Regions from separate parts of the Sphingobacterium sp. G1-14 genome, predicted to be linked through region 4. Evidence: riboswitches for the same ligand, from Rfam matches in the RefSeq annotation. Region 4 holds a riboswitch; each other region holds the start of a gene.
The links. A riboswitch is a leader RNA that binds a small molecule or an ion and turns the genes downstream of it on or off. The one in region 4 is predicted to bind S-adenosylmethionine.
Positions count from the first base shown of each region.

Region 1: linked by a shared signal. The riboswitch ahead of metE (5-methyltetrahydropteroyltriglutamate--homocysteine S-methyltransferase) and the one ahead of CBM24_RS20970 (5-oxoprolinase) in region 4 are both predicted to bind S-adenosylmethionine.
Region 2: linked by a shared signal. The riboswitch ahead of metF (methylenetetrahydrofolate reductase [NAD(P)H]) and the one ahead of CBM24_RS20970 (5-oxoprolinase) in region 4 are both predicted to bind S-adenosylmethionine.
Region 3: linked by a shared signal. The riboswitch ahead of CBM24_RS16825 (O-acetylhomoserine aminocarboxypropyltransferase/cysteine synthase family protein) and the one ahead of CBM24_RS20970 (5-oxoprolinase) in region 4 are both predicted to bind S-adenosylmethionine.

Region 1 is NZ_CP021381.1:492,603-496,819, forward strand. It holds gene metE (5-methyltetrahydropteroyltriglutamate--homocysteine S-methyltransferase) at 1-2,240, opposite strand, end outside; SAM riboswitch class I at 2,319-2,422, opposite strand; gene CBM24_RS02140 (response regulator transcription factor) at 2,609-3,298, opposite strand; gene CBM24_RS02145 (sensor histidine kinase) at 3,401-4,217, opposite strand, start outside.
Region 2 is NZ_CP021381.1:5,901,646-5,905,862, forward strand. It holds gene CBM24_RS25330 (DUF2723 domain-containing protein) at 1-1,431, opposite strand, end outside; gene metF (methylenetetrahydrofolate reductase [NAD(P)H]) at 1,698-2,654, opposite strand; SAM riboswitch class I at 2,725-2,827, opposite strand; gene CBM24_RS25340 (hypothetical protein) at 3,045-3,896, opposite strand; gene rimM (ribosome maturation factor RimM) at 4,000-4,217, opposite strand, start outside.
Region 3 is NZ_CP021381.1:3,897,940-3,902,156, forward strand. It holds gene CBM24_RS16820 (FUSC family protein) at 1-965, shown strand, start outside; SAM riboswitch class I at 1,147-1,259, shown strand; gene CBM24_RS16825 (O-acetylhomoserine aminocarboxypropyltransferase/cysteine synthase family protein) at 1,515-2,825, shown strand; gene metX (homoserine O-acetyltransferase family protein) at 2,858-3,901, shown strand; gene CBM24_RS16835 (homoserine dehydrogenase) at 3,939-4,217, shown strand, end outside.
Region 4 is NZ_CP021381.1:4,842,824-4,847,040, forward strand. It holds gene CBM24_RS20960 (TolC family protein) at 1-206, opposite strand, end outside; gene CBM24_RS20965 (DUF3050 domain-containing protein) at 471-1,241, opposite strand; SAM-I-IV-variant riboswitch at 1,452-1,545, shown strand; gene CBM24_RS20970 (5-oxoprolinase) at 1,612-1,875, shown strand; gene CBM24_RS20975 (hypothetical protein) at 1,906-2,211, opposite strand; gene CBM24_RS20980 (DKNYY domain-containing protein) at 2,375-3,001, shown strand; gene CBM24_RS20985 (hypothetical protein) at 3,018-3,326, opposite strand; gene CBM24_RS20990 (hypothetical protein) at 3,358-4,217, opposite strand, start outside.

The DNA of each region.
Region 1 (4,217 bases), 2.0 Mb from region 4:
GTTTTCAAACCACAGTCAGGGTTAACCCAAAGTTGTTCTGCTGGAACTACTGCTTTTGCTTTACGCAATAGATCTACCATCTCATCTTTGCTTGGAACACGTGGTGAGTGAATGTCATAAACACCTGGACCAATATCGTTTGGATATTTGAAATCACCAGCGAAAGCATTCAACAATTTCATTTGAGAACGTGAAGTCTCAATTGTGATGACGTCAGCATCCATTGCAGCGATATCTTCGATTACATTATTGAACTCAGAGTAACACATGTGTGTGTGAATCTGTGTATCGTCTTCTACATTTGATGAAGAAACACGGAAAGCACGTACTGCCCAGTTCAGGTAATCTTTTTGATCAGCTTTACGTAGCGGTAATCCTTCACGGATTGCTGGTTCATCGATTTGTATGATTTTGATACCTGCTTTTTCCAACGCTTGTACTTCGTCTAAGATCGCCAATGCAATTTGGTAAGTCGTTGTTGAACGCGGTTGGTCATTACGTACGAAAGACCATTGTAAGATGGTAACCGGACCAGTCAACATACCTTTAACCGGACGGTTAGTCAATGATTGAGCGTATGAAGACCAACGGACAGTCATATCTTCAGGACGGTATACATCACCATAGATAATAGGAGGTTTTACACAACGTGAACCGTAAGATTGTACCCAGCCGTTTTGTGTGAAAGCGTAACCAGCCAATTGTTCACCGAAGTATTCAACCATGTCGTTACGTTCGAATTCGCCGTGTACTAATACGTCGATATCCAATTGCTCTTGAAGACGGATTGTGTTTTCAGTTTCTTCTGCGATTGCTTTATCGTACTCTGCCTGCGTGATAGCACCTTTTTTCAGGTCTGCTCTCCATTTACGAACATCTTTCGTTTGTGGGAATGAACCAATAGTTGTGGTAGGGAATGCCGGCAAGTTGAACTTCGCTTGTTGCGCTGCTTTACGGTCAGCAAATGCTGAAGTACGTTTCGCATCGTCATCAGTGATATTGCTTGTACGTGTTTTAACCTCTGGTTTGTGGATCAGTGGAGAAGTACGACGGCTTTCAGCTGCAGCTTTGTTCGCTTCGAAGCGTTTTGCTGTTTCAGTATCAACTTCACCTTCTGCTAATACGGCCAAGTCTTTTACCTCAGCTAATTTTTGTTTAGCGAAAGCTAACCAGTTTTTTACTTCAGCTGGTAGCGATTGCTCATTGTGTTCATTGTCTAAGTCAAAAGGAACGTGCAACAATGATGAAGAAGGAGCTACCCATACACGGTCTTTTCCTAATGCATCAACAGCTTGTTTGATTTTAACCAATGATTTTTCGTAATCATTTTTCCAGATGTTACGGCCTTCAACAATACCCAAAGATAATGTTAATGAAGCAGGAACTTTAGCTAGTACCGTATCCAACTGGTTTTCACCGCGTACCAAATCCAAATGTAAAGCATGGATAGGTAGGTTAACTGCGATATCTTCGTTGTCTTTTAAAGCTTCGAAGTAAGTCGTCGCGATTAATTTGATGTTTTTGGCAGCAGCAGCCAATTTCTCAAACGTAGGTTGGTATAATGCTTTTACTTTTGCATCTAAATCCAATGCCAAGAAAGGCTCGTCGATCTGAACATATTGTGCTCCAGCTTCTGCCAATTTAGACAAGATTTGCTCATATACAGGAATTAATTTGTCTAATAGGTCGATACGGTCGAAACCAGCTTCTTTTTCTTTACCGATCAAAAGGTAAGTGATTGGGCCTAATAAAACAGGTTTTGTCTCAATACCCAATGATTTTGCCTCGTTGTATTCATTTAAGAATTTCTCAGAAGTCAATTTAAACTCTTGATCTTTTGTGAATTCAGGAACCATATAGTGGTAGTTGGTATCCAACCACTTGGTCATCTCCATTGCAGTCACATCGATTCCTTCTTGTTGGAATCCGCGCGCCATGGCAAAATATAAGTCTAAGCTGTAGTTGTTGTCTACTTTATTCAACAAAGAATGGTAACGAGCAGGAATTGCACCAACAGTAAGGGTTAAATCCAATACTTGATCGTAAAAAGAGAAATCATTGGAAGGGATCAAATCTATTCCAGCATCTTTTTGTGTTTTCCAATTGCCTTCACGAATTTTTTTTGCTGTGTCCAATAATTCCTCAACAGAAGATTTTTTAGCCCAATAGGCCTCATTGGCTTTTTTCAATTCGCGGAACGCGCCCACACGAGGGTAACCTAAATTGTTAGTCAATAACATAATGAATGTTTTTAATATTTCTTTTTCAACTATATTTCTTGCTAGAGAGAGAAGGACACACTAGAATTTGGTGACTTCGGCTTATCATTCCCATATCAAGTAGGGTAGAATTTAGCACCTTGTCAAGGGACAGGTTGCTAAGGCTTCATCGGGTCTATTCCCTCTGCCTTTCTCTATAAGCGACGCTAAGTTAGAACATTTCTTTTTGAAATGCAAATTTTTTATAAAAGTGCGTCAATTTTTTATATTCTACTATGGATAAAATTGTTTTGTTCTTTTCTTTTCATCCATGATTTAGTGTATGCCATGTTTCAATACGCCGTGTAGCATAAAAAATGGGGAATGACTGTTTCTCATTCCCCATTCTTTTAGCTCACCAAAAGTTTGTAACCTTTTCCGTGCACATTGACAATTTCAACTTTACTATCTTCTTTTAGATATTTACGAAGTTTACTGAGAAATACATCCATACTTCTACCTGTAAAGTAGTTGTCATCATGCCATATTTTTAATAAAGCTTCTTCCCGGGTCAGCACATCATTTTTCTTTAAACAAAGCAAGCGTAGTAGTTCCGCTTCTTTGGTGGATAGTTTTTGCATCTGTCCTTTGTAAGAAATTTGCTGACTTGTATAATCAAAGAAATAATCACCAATTTCAAATTTATCAGCAACCACTTCCTCTTCTTTGTCTCGAACACTGCGTTTCAGCAAAGCATTGATGCGGAGCAATAATTCCTCCACTCGAAAAGGCTTTGTAATATAATCATCTCCCCCTAATTCAAAGGCTTCGGTTTTATCTTCCATCATCCCCTTTGCTGTGGCAAAGATAATAGGAACAGTATTGTTTGTTTTTCTGATTTCACGTCCAACTGTAAATCCGTCCTTTTTTGGCATCATGACATCGAAAATACAGAGGTCGTAGTTATTTTTTTTGAATTGAGAAATCGCTTCATCTCCATCTGTGCATAATGTGACGTCAAATTTTCCCTTTAATTCGAGATAGTCTTTTAAAAGATCCCCCAAATTAGGATCATCTTCTGCTAATAATATCTTTTGCATAATGATTATATTAATTTTCACCAATGTCCCTTGATGCTGATAAATCAGCTTTCCTCAACCTTTGAAATTTTTTAAAGAGGAAATATACAAAAAAGGAACGTTTTATTTTTTAATAGGCAAAATTACTTCAAAGGTCGTGCCCTTATCTTTTTCACTTTTAACTGTAATTTTTCCGTTCAGCCTTCTCAGGATGTCCTGTACATAACTTAAGCCAAGACCAAATCCTTTGACATTATGAACATTTCCAGTTGGAATACGGTAGAACTGGTCGAAAATCTTTTGCAGGTGATCCCGACTCATCCCAATACCGTTGTCGGCAATGGTGATAACAATGGTATCACCAACATTTTTTGAATTGATGTTGACATGTAAATCTCCTTTGCTGTACTTGATGGCATTATCCAATAAATTGTAAAATACATTCGAAAAATGTAACTCATCACCGACGACAATATCCTTGGTCGCTGCGAGATCTATACTGAATTTCCCACCAATATTCTGCATGCGTAGCTGCATGCTGTCCGTTACTGCAGAAACAAGATCATTGATGCTTACTTCTACCTGGTCGAGTTTTAGCGTTTCTTTTTCTAGTCTTGCCAAATCGAGCACACGTTCAATATGATTTCCGAGTCTAACATTTTCGTCGTAGATGATATTAGCCAATTTTTGAACGCGCTTATGGTCGGCATTGATGTCTGGATCTTTAAGTGACTCGCTGGCAATCATAATTGTTGCAACAGGTGTTTTAAACTCATGCGTCATGTTGTTGATGAAATCTGTTTTCATTTCCGAAACTTTCTTTTGTCTGAAGATGATAATCAGTGTATAAGCAAAACAACCCACCAACAAGAAAAGTAGTGCCAGCATAGGTAGTAACAGATAGCCCATATTATCTGCGATTATCGCCTTTTTATTGGGG
Region 2 (4,217 bases), 1.1 Mb from region 4:
TGATTGGGATATTTTATCTTGCCCTCCCAAACGCCAATTATCCAATGGTTTAATCCCCGACAACCAGTTGCCGTCACTATAGGTCCCATACCCTTGCCTGTCATTCTGCCTACCGACAAAATTCCACAAGAAATATCGGGTATACATATCACCCAGTTGAAAATTAAAAAAGAACTTAAAATTATCCGAGAACTGTGGCTGCTGCCCCTCCTTCAAATTGAGGTAACTCCTATAATAAGCCTGATGGGCTCCATCTTGACTATATATGCGGGGAAAGAAAGTTTCCTTATCAAACGTATACTTATCGACCTGACTAAAAGGAATATACCCTGATTCATCTTTGCGATAACCGGTTTTACTCTCGACACCAACGACTTGTGAATCATAATTGGGTCCTTTGAGTAAAGGTTCCCGGATATATTGCTCCCGGCTCAGATAACCCAAAAAAGAAAACACATTGTCCGGCGCATTATTGTTTAACGACGGATTGGCTTTTCCACGGATTAAAACCATGGTATAGGAGCTATAACCAAATAGAATAAAACAAAAGACCAGCAGCCCGGTGTGCAGTGTGTATTGCCGCTTTTTATAAGAATAATATAGCCCATAAACGAGGAAGCACCCCAACAGCAGACAAAAGAAGAAGATGCCTGAGCCAAAGCCCAAACCTAGCGAGTTTACAAATAAGAGGTCTACCTTAGCTGCGAGACCGACCAACCATTGAATAATTCCCCACAAAACAGCCCCCAAGATCAGCACTCCTACCAAGAAAGCTTTTATTGTACCTTTCACACTAACCTGTCCTGCTCTTCTGAAATAGACAACCATCGCTATAGCCGGAATTGCCAACAGATTTAATAGGTGCACTCCGATCGAAAGGCCCATAACAAAAGCAATAAACACCAGCCAACGATCGCTACCTTCCTCATCTGCACGGACTTCCCACTTTAAAATTGCCCAAAAAACAATCGCAGTACACAATGAAGACATCGCATATACCTCGGATTCAACAGCCGAATACCAGAATGAATCACTGAAGCAGAAAGCCATTGCACCAACTAAACCCGCAGCAAAAATTTGGAAATAATTCGATAATTGAACTTTCTCTTGCCTGTTGAGTATCTTTTTGGCAATTGCTGTTATTGTCCAGAATAAAAATGTAACAGTAAGCCCACTGCAGATTGCGGATCCAATATTCATCCAATAGGCGATTTTACCTGCATTACCCAAAGCCAGGTTGGAAAATATATTCTGAATAAGAAGAAATAATGGTGCTCCCGGTTGGTGTGCCACTTCCAGCTTGTAGGCACAGGCAATAAATTCACCACAATCCCACCAGCTTACCGTCTTTTCAACGGTGGCGATATATACACATGTAGCAATTAGTCCGCAAGCAAAGCCGAGTAGAGAATTTAATCTAGTGTACGTCATAAGGTCAATTTGGTCTATTGTTAAAATCCTTTTTAGCACTTTAAGTTAAAAAGTTATCCTGACTCCAATAAGTTAATTAACACTATTTAACACAAGTACCTGACTATAAACAGGCTATTAAACCAAACAGGCTATTAAACCCTGAATATAGAGATCGACCTAAAACCACACGATCGAAATTCTGAACTTATTATAAGCTTTCACAACGAATACTACCCCAAAAAAAAGAGAGCTTATGCGCTCCCTTTTCGTATTATTTTTATGAGTTAGGCTAGTTTTTCAACAATCTTCTTTGTTGGACCAGGATTACTCATCGTATAGAAATGTAATACCGGAGCGCCAAATTTAATCAGCTCCTGACATTGTTGCACCAACCACTCTTCACCTACTTGTCTAACGTCGGCATTCGTTTTACATGCTGAAACAGCATCGCTCAGTTCCTCCGGAATATCTAAATGAAATATCCTTGGTAGGGTAACCAACTGTTTTTTCGTTGTCAGTGGTTTCAATCCTGGAATAATAGGCACATGGATTCCATTGTCCCTACATTTTGTTACAAACTCCTTATATTTTTCAACATTAAAGAACATCTGAGTCACAATAAACTCTGCTCCCATATCGACTTTTTGTTTCAGGTATTTAAAATCAGTATTGAAATTTGGCGATTCAAAATGCTTTTCGGGATAACCCGCTACACCGATGCAAAAATCAGTCTTTTCCGATGTGATAATGTCTTCATGCAGATACTTTCCTTTATTCATATCAGTTACCTGTTCCAGTAGGTCTGTTGCAAAGGCATGTCCACCATCGGTCGGTATAAAATCGGCATCGCCCTTACGTGCATCGCCCCGCAATACCAAGACGTTATCTATCCCCAGAAAGTTCAAATCGATCAATGCATTTTCAGTTTCCTCTTTTGTAAAACCACCACATATCAAATGGGGCACCGCATCTACTTTATATTTATTCATGATTGCAGCACATATCGCCACTGTCCCAGGACGTTTACGATAGGAAACGCGTTCCAGTAATCCACTCGCATGCTCTTTATAGATATAATCTTCCCGATGGTAGGTTACGTCGATAAAAGGAGGTTTAAACTCCATCAGTTCATCCATGGTTTTAAAAATACTTTGGATGCCCTGCCCTTTCGCCGGTGGCAATAGCTCAAAAGAAAACAATGTTTTTCCTTTGGCATTCTGGATATGATCGATAATCTTCATTAAAAAACTGTTTTTAGTTTGGTTGGCTTACATCGAAACGCACACGTCGAGGAATCGTTTATCTACATGTAACTTATCTTTCCCACATGGAGTAGGGTAGAATTTAGCACCTTGAACAATACAGGTTGCTAAGGCTTCAACGGGTCTAGTCCCTCGGCCTTTCTCTATAAGCGTTGCTAATATCGTTTTAAAAAATCAAAAGACAAAAATATTTTTTCGAAAAAGCAAAAATAGCGGCAAAAAGATTGCAATAAATACGGCTTCAGGTTTATTCCCAGGCAACAACAGGAATTTAGGCTCCACCAAATATAAAAGACTCTAAAAAAAGATAAAATTAACGATCGCGGATCATCGACAGCGAAGAGACTGACTACGTCACAACAGGATCGGCTAAAGATTCGTTGCTAGGGAATTCCGTAGATTTTTGAGATAAAATGTAATCAGTAAGAGTCCCGTAACATGGTACTCCTCTTTCGATCCATATTTAAAACCATCAAATAAATATTTGTAGGCGATTAATGCATTTTTTTCGTTGTAAAATAACTCTTTCCAAGAATCGGGAACATCTGCCCATGCCTTGAGCACAATGCCATTCTCAGCATAAATAATGGGTGATTCAACACCATCCATTCGATAATCGTGATGTGTGCCTGAACTTGATATGTGCTGGAAATAAGCGATAGAATAATCTACAAAATTCAATGCCCTGGCTTTTATCTCCATTTCACTTTCTGATTTTACAGGGGCATTTCGCCATAGATTCACTTGGCTATCAAATTTGCTCGGGGTCTCCCGGATAGGGGTTTTATCTAACGCAAAGTTGATATAAAGTTTTTCACTTGTGGGCACACGTGCTGAGCTAAACTGTGAAAAATCACCTCTCAGCTGAACAAAATCGTTTTTTACCTTAACAATATCCAAAGCGAGACTACCCTTTTTCTCATCGGTCAATTCTAATCGATCGCCGTCGAATCTATACTTACCGAAGAGTAGGATATCATCGATCGCCATGACAAACTTATCTTTATCATGGAGGGAGAGAAAGGACCGGTATATCGTAGGGTCATTACCATAGACATCTGCCTCCACATTTTGGGGTGATTCTCTTTTTACTTTATGATACTCCTCATTTGAATAGCCCAATATCATTTGGTAATTGCCTTCAGGAAAGTCCTTTTTCTTCCCAAAGAAAGCACAAGAAGACAACGAGAATAGGAATAGCAGCAGTAATAACGGTTTCAAAATAAATCAATAATTATGGCCAGTAATAATATACAGACCAAGATAAGAAATTACTGCAATAATTCGTGTACCGCTATTTATTTGAATAAGCTTGGGGATATGCTTATTCTTTATAAAGATCCACCAAGCCTTCTGGCAATTCAACTTCAATGATCTCCTCTTCGCCATCGATTCCTAAGATCAAATCATCGGACAATGGGAACATCAGTTCTTTGCCATCCATATTTACCGAAGCGACAAATTGTTGTGGAAATTCCTGAACATCTGTTATTTGCCCCAATTCACCATGGTTTTCATCAATCACTAAAAAACCGATTAAAT
Region 3 (4,217 bases), 940 kb from region 4:
GAATTCAGGTGGCTTTTTATCAAAATCAGGAAATCCAGGATAAGATTGACAGCAGTGAGTACCAACAATTTATCAATCGACCTTTGCGCAATCTTGCTGATCTAAAAAGTAAACTCCATCTGAATAACCCGCTTTTTCGATTTGCCGTTCGGATGGCTCTTCTTTTTGGAACAGGCGCATTGATCGGTATTTTATTTTTAGATTTTAAATATACCTATTGGATCTTACTGACGATCGCTATTGTTGCCAGACCAGCATTTTCAATGACAAAAAAGCGTAATATAGAGCGTATTGTAGGCACATTCTCGGGTATAATCGTTGGCATATTCTGCTTAATTGCTATTCATTTTCTCCCGGCTCTTCTTACCATAGCTGCATTAGGTCTTTTCGGATTCTTTTTATTCAATCGATCTAATTATATGGTCAGTGTCATCTTTATTACCTTGGGAATTGTGATTGCACTCAATTTGTTTGAAGGCAATATCAATCTCATTTTAGGCAGCCGAATGCTTTTTACACTTATTGGAGCATTCTTGGCTATAGCAGGTTATTTCTTGATCCCTGTACGCCAGAGCACAGGCATGGTTCAGCTGGCAAAAGAGGTATCTCTTTACAACGAACATTATTTCCAGATCATCAATAACCGTCTGTCGGACGAGAGACAAAGTTCGTTTGATATACGGCTGGCTCGCAAAAAAGCGCAGACTGCCATGGCCCTGTTTTCAGACGCTATCAATCAAATGAAAAAAGAACCCGAACACAAATGGATGGATTGGTCACATATACACCATTTTCAGGCACTCTCTTATCAGGTCAACTCCCATTTGGTGGGTCTTTCGCTATCGTTAAGCAAAAAGACGAATCGCCACCTGACGTATGATATCCATAGTAGAATTGATGCACTTAAACCTCTTTTAACAGATTTAAATCAAATTGCAGAACGGATCAACTTAAAGAAATCATAATACCCGATTGGCAGTTACTTATCAAGTTTCATCGAACAATATGCGATCCGATCCGTATGTTATTCAAAATTCCTTTAACTAAAAAACAGCTTTTCTTTTGCTTTAATAAAAAAAGAGTTTATATTTGTATCGTCTTCGAAAGAAGATTTCTAATCAACACCTCCCTTAATCAGTAGGTCTTGATTTATAAAGAAGTGGCGAGAGACTGGCTCAATGACCCACTGGCAACCTTCAATTTGTTTGAAAAGGTGCCAATTCCTGTCCAAAACAATATCGTTTTGGAGCATATAAATAACATAAGACAATGATTATTAAACTACTGAAGTCCATTAAAAATTCAGGTTCAACACAAGTGAGCCGCACGATAAGCGAAAGTGTAAGCCATCATACAACTGTATTGATGCGAATGCGTATGCATATGCACTTCCACGCTTGTTAAGAATCATTTCCTTTTTCTTGGATAAAGATTTAACAGACCCTTCAAGGAGGTGTGTATGCTTCTCTTTTTACTTAGCAATTTCTTTTTGAACCCTTAAAATCTGATATATTATGTCTTCAAACAAAAATTTAAAATTCGAAACTCTTCAGGTTCACGCTGGCCAAGTCGCTGACCCTACTACGGGATCTAGAGCAGTTCCTATATATCAAACAACATCTTTTGTATTTGAAAATGCCGAACACGGCGCAAACTTATTTGCATTAAAGCAGTTCGGCAATATTTATACACGGATTATGAATCCTACCACGGATGTTTTCGAACAACGTATTGCGGCACTGGAAGGTGGAGTCGCGGCTGTTGCTGTCGCATCTGGCCAGGCGGCACAGTTTATTGCATTAAATAATATCTTGGAAAGTGGTGACAATTTTGTTGCCGGATCCAACTTATACGGCGGTACATTCAACCAGTTTAAAGTTTCTTTTAAACGTCTGGGCATCGAAGCTCGATTTGCAACGGACGCCGAGGCAGATAAAATTGAAGCCCTCATTGATGATAAAACAAAGGCCATCTATGTTGAAACAATTGGAAACCCAAGTTTCAATATTCCAGACTTTGAGAAAATTGCTGCAGTAGCAAAAAAATATGACTTACCGTTAATCGTCGATAATACTTTTGGAGCTGGGGGATATTTATTTAAACCTTTGGAGTATGGTGCGAATGTGGTGGTTGAATCGGCTACTAAATGGATCGGTGGACATGGTACAAGCATAGGTGGTGTCATCGTCGACGGCGGAAACTACAATTGGGGCAATGGAAAATACCCTCAATTTTCCGAACCATCTGAAGGCTATCATGGCTTAGTTTTTTCCGAAGTTTTCGGTGAAGGCGGACCGTTTGGAAATATTCAATTTGCCATTCGGGCACGTGTGGAAGGGCTTCGGGATTTCGGACCAGCACTCTCCCCTTTCAATTCATTCTTATTACTACAAGGACTTGAAACCCTGTCTTTGCGGGTGCAACGCCATGTAGACAACACTTTAGAGATAGCTAAATGGCTTGAGGCGCATCCACAGGTAGAAAAAGTAAACTATCCGGGCTTAAAAAGCTCTCCGAGCTTCGCTAACGCACAAAAATACCTTAAAAATGGCTATGGTGCAGTGCTTTCTTTCCAACTCAAAGGTGACGCAGCACAAAAGGCCAATAGCTTTATCGACAGCTTAGAATTGATCAGTCACCTGGCCAATGTTGGCGATACGAAGTCATTGATTATCCATCCAGCAGCGACTACTCACCAACAATTGAGTGATGAAGATCAAGCCAATGCTGGAGTATTCAAAGGTTTATTACGTCTTTCTGTAGGAATAGAACATATTGATGACATCAAAGCTGATTTACAACAAGCTTTTGATAAAATTAAATAATCAGATTTTTTCGGCTTAAACTTAAACGTAAAATGAGTAAGCATATTTATCTGCACCCGGAGCCTTTTGTATTTGAAAATGGAAGAGAGCTTACTGATTTACAAATCAGTTATGAAACATTTGGCAAACCCAACGCTGATCGCAGTAATGTGATCTGGGTTTGCCATGCACTAACGGCCAATGCAGATGTACTGGATTGGTGGTCAGGTCTTTTTGGAACAGGTGAATTATTTGATTCAAACGATTATTATATTATCTGCGCCAATGTCATAGGATCAGCATATAATAGCAGTAATCCGCTATCTGTAAACCCAGCTACTGGACAGCCTTACTACCTATCTTTTCCTGAATTTACAGTAAGAGATTTGATCAAAGCACATCAATTTCTTGCAGACCACCTGGATATCAAACAAATAGAGCTCCTTATTGGGGGCTCATTGGGCGGTCAACAAGCATTGGAATGGGCCGTATCACGCAGTATAGCCATCAACCATCTAATCGTCGTTGGAACAAATGCCGTCCATTCACCATGGGGTATTGCATTCAATGAAAGTCAACGTCTTGCCATTACTACTGATCGAACCTTTTATGCGAATCATCCCGATGGCGGAGCTAAGGGTTTAAAAGTTGCACGCGCTATGGCACTGTTGTCTTACCGCAACTATACAACGTATGCCAACACACAAAAGGAGGATGATAACGAAAAACTCGATCATTATAAAGCATCCTCCTATCAAAACTATCAGGGTGAAAAATTGGTAAAACGCTATAATGCGTACAGCTATTACTTCCTAACCAAAGCAATGGACAGCCATAATTTAGGTCGTGGGAGACGATCTATCGAATCCGCTTTAGCGAGCATCGACTGTCCAACTTTAGTGCTGAGCGTCAATACAGATTTGTTGTTTCCTCCACAAGAGCAACAATTCATCGCTCAACATATTCCGAATGCCCACTATCAGGAGATCGAATCTACTTATGGCCACGATGGGTTTTTGATCGAAACAAAAAAACTCACGAAAATCATCAGCAGCTTTCTGCGGAAACAAAAAGAATACATCAACGAATTAGTATAAGAGAATAAATAATATATAAGAGAATTTAAGAAGAGATATGAGTAATAAATTAACAATAGGGATGTTTGGGTTTGGTGTAGTAGGCCAAGGTCTTTACGATATCATCAAAACCAAAAATCTTAATCTGGAAATCAAAAAATTTGTCATTAAAAACGGAGATAAAAAGCGCTCGCTACCAGCAGATCTATTTTCTACCGATGCCGAAACAATTTTAGGTGACCCAGAAATTAATACTGTTGTCGAACTAATAGATGATGCCGAAGCAGCCTATCAACTAACTGTTCGTGCCTTGAAATCGGGAAAAAATGTGGTATCT
Region 4 (4,217 bases):
GCATAACTAGCAGAAGCTCTGGCGGAAATCTTGGGCAGCAACTCCATGCGTTGCTGCTGTACTGCCACCTCAGTTTCTTTGAGCTGCAAATAAGACTGCTCGATGTATTTACTGTTCTGTAGCGCTTTGTCGATCATGTCTTTCAGGGACATGCGCAAAGAATCGAGGGCGAAGGTGTCCGAAATAGCGCATACTAACAATCCCATGGTTAGTATGCCTTTTGCCCAATAGGGAGGAAAAAAGTTCACGTGTGCTATGTAATTTTTTTGCGTTGCAAACTTAGACACTTATTGGAACTTGGATTTCTTCACAAACGCCAATATGTTATGGAAAAAAGACATTTTTTCATCAATTCAAACAAAAAGACCAATATCTGCCAATAAGTCCTTACAATATCCTTTTTTACAGCACATAAAAAAGGCCTTTCAAATCGTGATTTGAAAGGCCTTTCTCGATGGTATAATAATAGATTATCCGTATAAGGAATCTTCTATTGCATTCCACAGCTGGATTCTTTTTTGTAGCGCAATTTTACTGATCTCTTTCATTTCCGTCCATTTAACCTCATCGTCCTTGGCAAGATCTGTGATCATCTGCATCGCCAACGGTCCATGCTCGTCGCCGTCAAGATCAATATGGCGTTGAAAATAATAAATAAAGCTATCCAGATTGGCTGTAGGAAAGTTTGTTTTAATCTCTTCCAAAATAGAGGTAAACATTCCCGGGATAAGATCTTCGCGTCCAAATGTAAATGCTGCGGCAATTTTATGCACCTCGCCCTCAGCAATCACTTCGAATGTAAAATTCAAAAAGTCTTTGATCCGCTTGTCCAATGTGGTCGTTGCAATGACATCGAATATGTTGTTCGATTTTTTGGCTTGAGCAATAAATTTGTTGACCAGATGAAGGTCGGCACCCATGGCATCCATGGCGTCCAGATACATCTCAAAGTGGCTCAAACGGCGGCCATCAATGTATTCATCCGATTCCTCAGCCAATACAATTTCGTTGATTAGATAGCGTGTTGATGGATGCTCACTCGCAAACCAAGGTAAAGTCGTACAGGTCAATTTAATCTGTAAAGCTTTTAGTAAAGACATAAAATCCCATACAGCGTACACATGCCCTTCTGTAAAAGAACGTAGATTCTTGATCGTTTTGATCTTACGATACAAAGGGTGTTGCAATAATACCTCGCGTTCGGCAGCAATGTATTCGTTAATTTCCGCAATTCTATTCATGGCGCAAAAGTATTGTCTTATCTCTGTTTTTAAAAGTATTTTCGATGAGATTACAGTAACATGATAAATTTTTCGCCCAGCTATCCGCTTCATAACCAAATCACAGCCAACAACGCGCCTCGCTTTTGACCTCCCTATTCCTGTTGTTAGCGCTCATTTACCCTTAAAAACAAAAATATTTTTTATTATAAAAAATAATCTACTATATTTGTAGAGTATTCAGAATTGCATGATGCAATACCAACCGAGTGGAGGCACCGCGGTGGTAAATTAATACGGGTTTCGACCAAAATAAACGTCACAGAACGATTATTTTCCCAACAAGATCTGGATACAGTTTATGGTTTAATCCTTTAAATTTTTAAATTGTATGGCTACTACAACAAATCTTTACCAACACTTACTGGAAAAATTCAGTTATTACTCAACAGATGAACTGATCCAGCTCAACAATGACACGATTTTAGGACAAGGCTGGGGTTCAGCCAAAGCAACCTTTAGAACAGCTTTGATCAGTACGTTCTCCAAAAGAGGACTGGATCTTTCCAACATCATTTCCAAGGAAGACGGTTTTACCTCGGTGAAGCATGTCCCTGTACGCTTGGAACAGAATGTCCTGATTCCTTTACAGTAATCGTTATCGGCAAAAAAAGGTAGGCCTAGCCTACCCTTTTGTCAATGAGTGATGATATTTTAACGTATGATTGAGTGAATGTGCGGTCTGCCGGGCATCGTCCTGATAGGACGATAAATCTTGGCAGGCTCTGATATCTGCTACATCCACCTTGTTTCTTACTTTGCTGATGACCTGATTTAATTCCGATTTCCAGTTGCCCGGATCGCCAAAATCGTCCACCCAATTTTTGTTGATAAACCTTTTATAGTTCAAAAGCAAAATATACAATTCCTCACCACTACCGGCGCGATTGATTGACGTGCGCCAGTTCTCTAATTTTTCTTTAAAACTCATAACCAGCAATATACAAAAAAATATTTGGATTCCAAAATAGTTGCATTTGAAACGGATAAGGATAACGAGAAATAAAATGATAAAATGATTAAACCTTCGGTGAATTATCTTGGTCATAAAGGAGGGATTCAATATAAATATCATATTATAAAACAGATACATTATGGCCTTTATCCACTTAAAAAATATGCTTGTTATTTCCTTTGCATTGCTATGTATATTGGGGAAAAGTATTGCTCAACAAGGTCGTCACAATAAAAGATCTACGTCTCAGACGACGTTTCGACATGACAGAGAAAACGATTATGTCAACATAGGCAACCGGATCTTCTACAGGGATAAGATGGTCGAAGGTGTCGATGCACGATCTTTCAAAGACCTCGGCAATGCTTATGCAATAGACAACTGGAATGCCTATTATCGTGGCGTTAAGATTAAAGATGTATCGCCACATTCTTTCCAATCACTTGGTTGGGGATATGCCAAAGATAGTTGGAATGCCTATTATCGTGGCGTTAAGATTAAAGATGTCTCTGCGCCCAGCTTTAAAATACTGGATGAAGGATATGCCAAAGACAGTTGGAATGTCTATTATAGAGGCAATCGACTAAAAGATGTATCCGACCAAAGCTTTGTTCTTCTCGGCGATGGATACAGCAAAGATAGCTGGAAAGTCTATTATTTTGGTCAGGAGATAAAAGATGCAACTGCTTTTACATTTAAATATCTGGGCAAAGGTTATGCGAAGGATAGCTGGAATGAATATTATAGAGGAAAAAAATTAGAATAGAAAATAGACCACGGGATTATTCTATTGAATAATTCCAATTTCCTAATCCTTTCGGTATCTCCCAGGATTCGGCTTTGGCCTTATAATCATTAAAGTGACCTTTTTCCCAGGTGGTAATATGATAACCTTTGCAGAACTTACAATAATAGGCCCTTTTGCAGGCGTCTTTACCCATCCTGTGTTTGATACGTTTACCATCCAATTTGTTTCTCATCCGGGATCTGAACTTAAAGTGAAGCATTGCCCATTGCGCCTCAATTAAAGAAGGAAATCCAACTTTACCAGTAGCTCGGCATTTCCAGGTATTGTCCCTTACTTTTTCCATAATCTATCTATTAAAGTTTACCTAATATATTTTATTGCTCTTTTTCTATTGGCACCTGCAACATGACCCATTCCCTGATATGCTTTGCAATCTTGTCGGACACCTCAAAATAGTACCGTCCCTCAAAAGGGATTTTGAGCAGGATACGCAATCGGCCCCGTTTCAGTTGCAGGCAAGCTTGGATCATATCCAAAGGTATAGCCTTATCCCGGTCTATCTTTTGTACAAATCCCTTCGTGCTATTGACAACTTCCTTTAAGCTGCGCTGCTCGCCACAAGTCAGATTTTCGTCCATCGCAGTTCTTAAATAAAGGCTGACTATACCATTTTTATAAGTAAAAATCCCGATATCCTTATAGGATATCTTTTGGGACAAGATTTTATTATTGAGCAGGAATACCTCTTGCTCCAGATCCATGGATCTGCACATGGTTAAATCTATTTCATCCATGGAATCCACATCTCTATCTTCCCCTGCTGTTACCAGGATCTCTTTCAGCTCTTCGATGCCCGGAGAAAGCAGCTCAATCTGCTCCTGGAGATCTCTCGTTCTTAATTCTTGCTGGAGGATAGTTTCTTTCTGTTCAAAAATTATGAGTTTTTGCCTGTGGTAAACAGCGACATAGAAATAAACTGTATAGGACATATTCAGGACCAAAATGCCGCTAAATATGACCATTAAAGGAAACAGCAGCCATTCATCCTTCGCCTGTGGATCGGGGCCAATGATCCAGAACAATAAAAGTGTCGGAAGTATGCAGCAAAAAAATAATTGCATACCGGCGCGTTTTTCGGGGTTAACCAGCCAGTTCTGCTTTTTGTCCAATATAATGATAACCAATCTTATATAAAAGAAAATAATCGCTACCATCAATACAAAAAATAGATAGC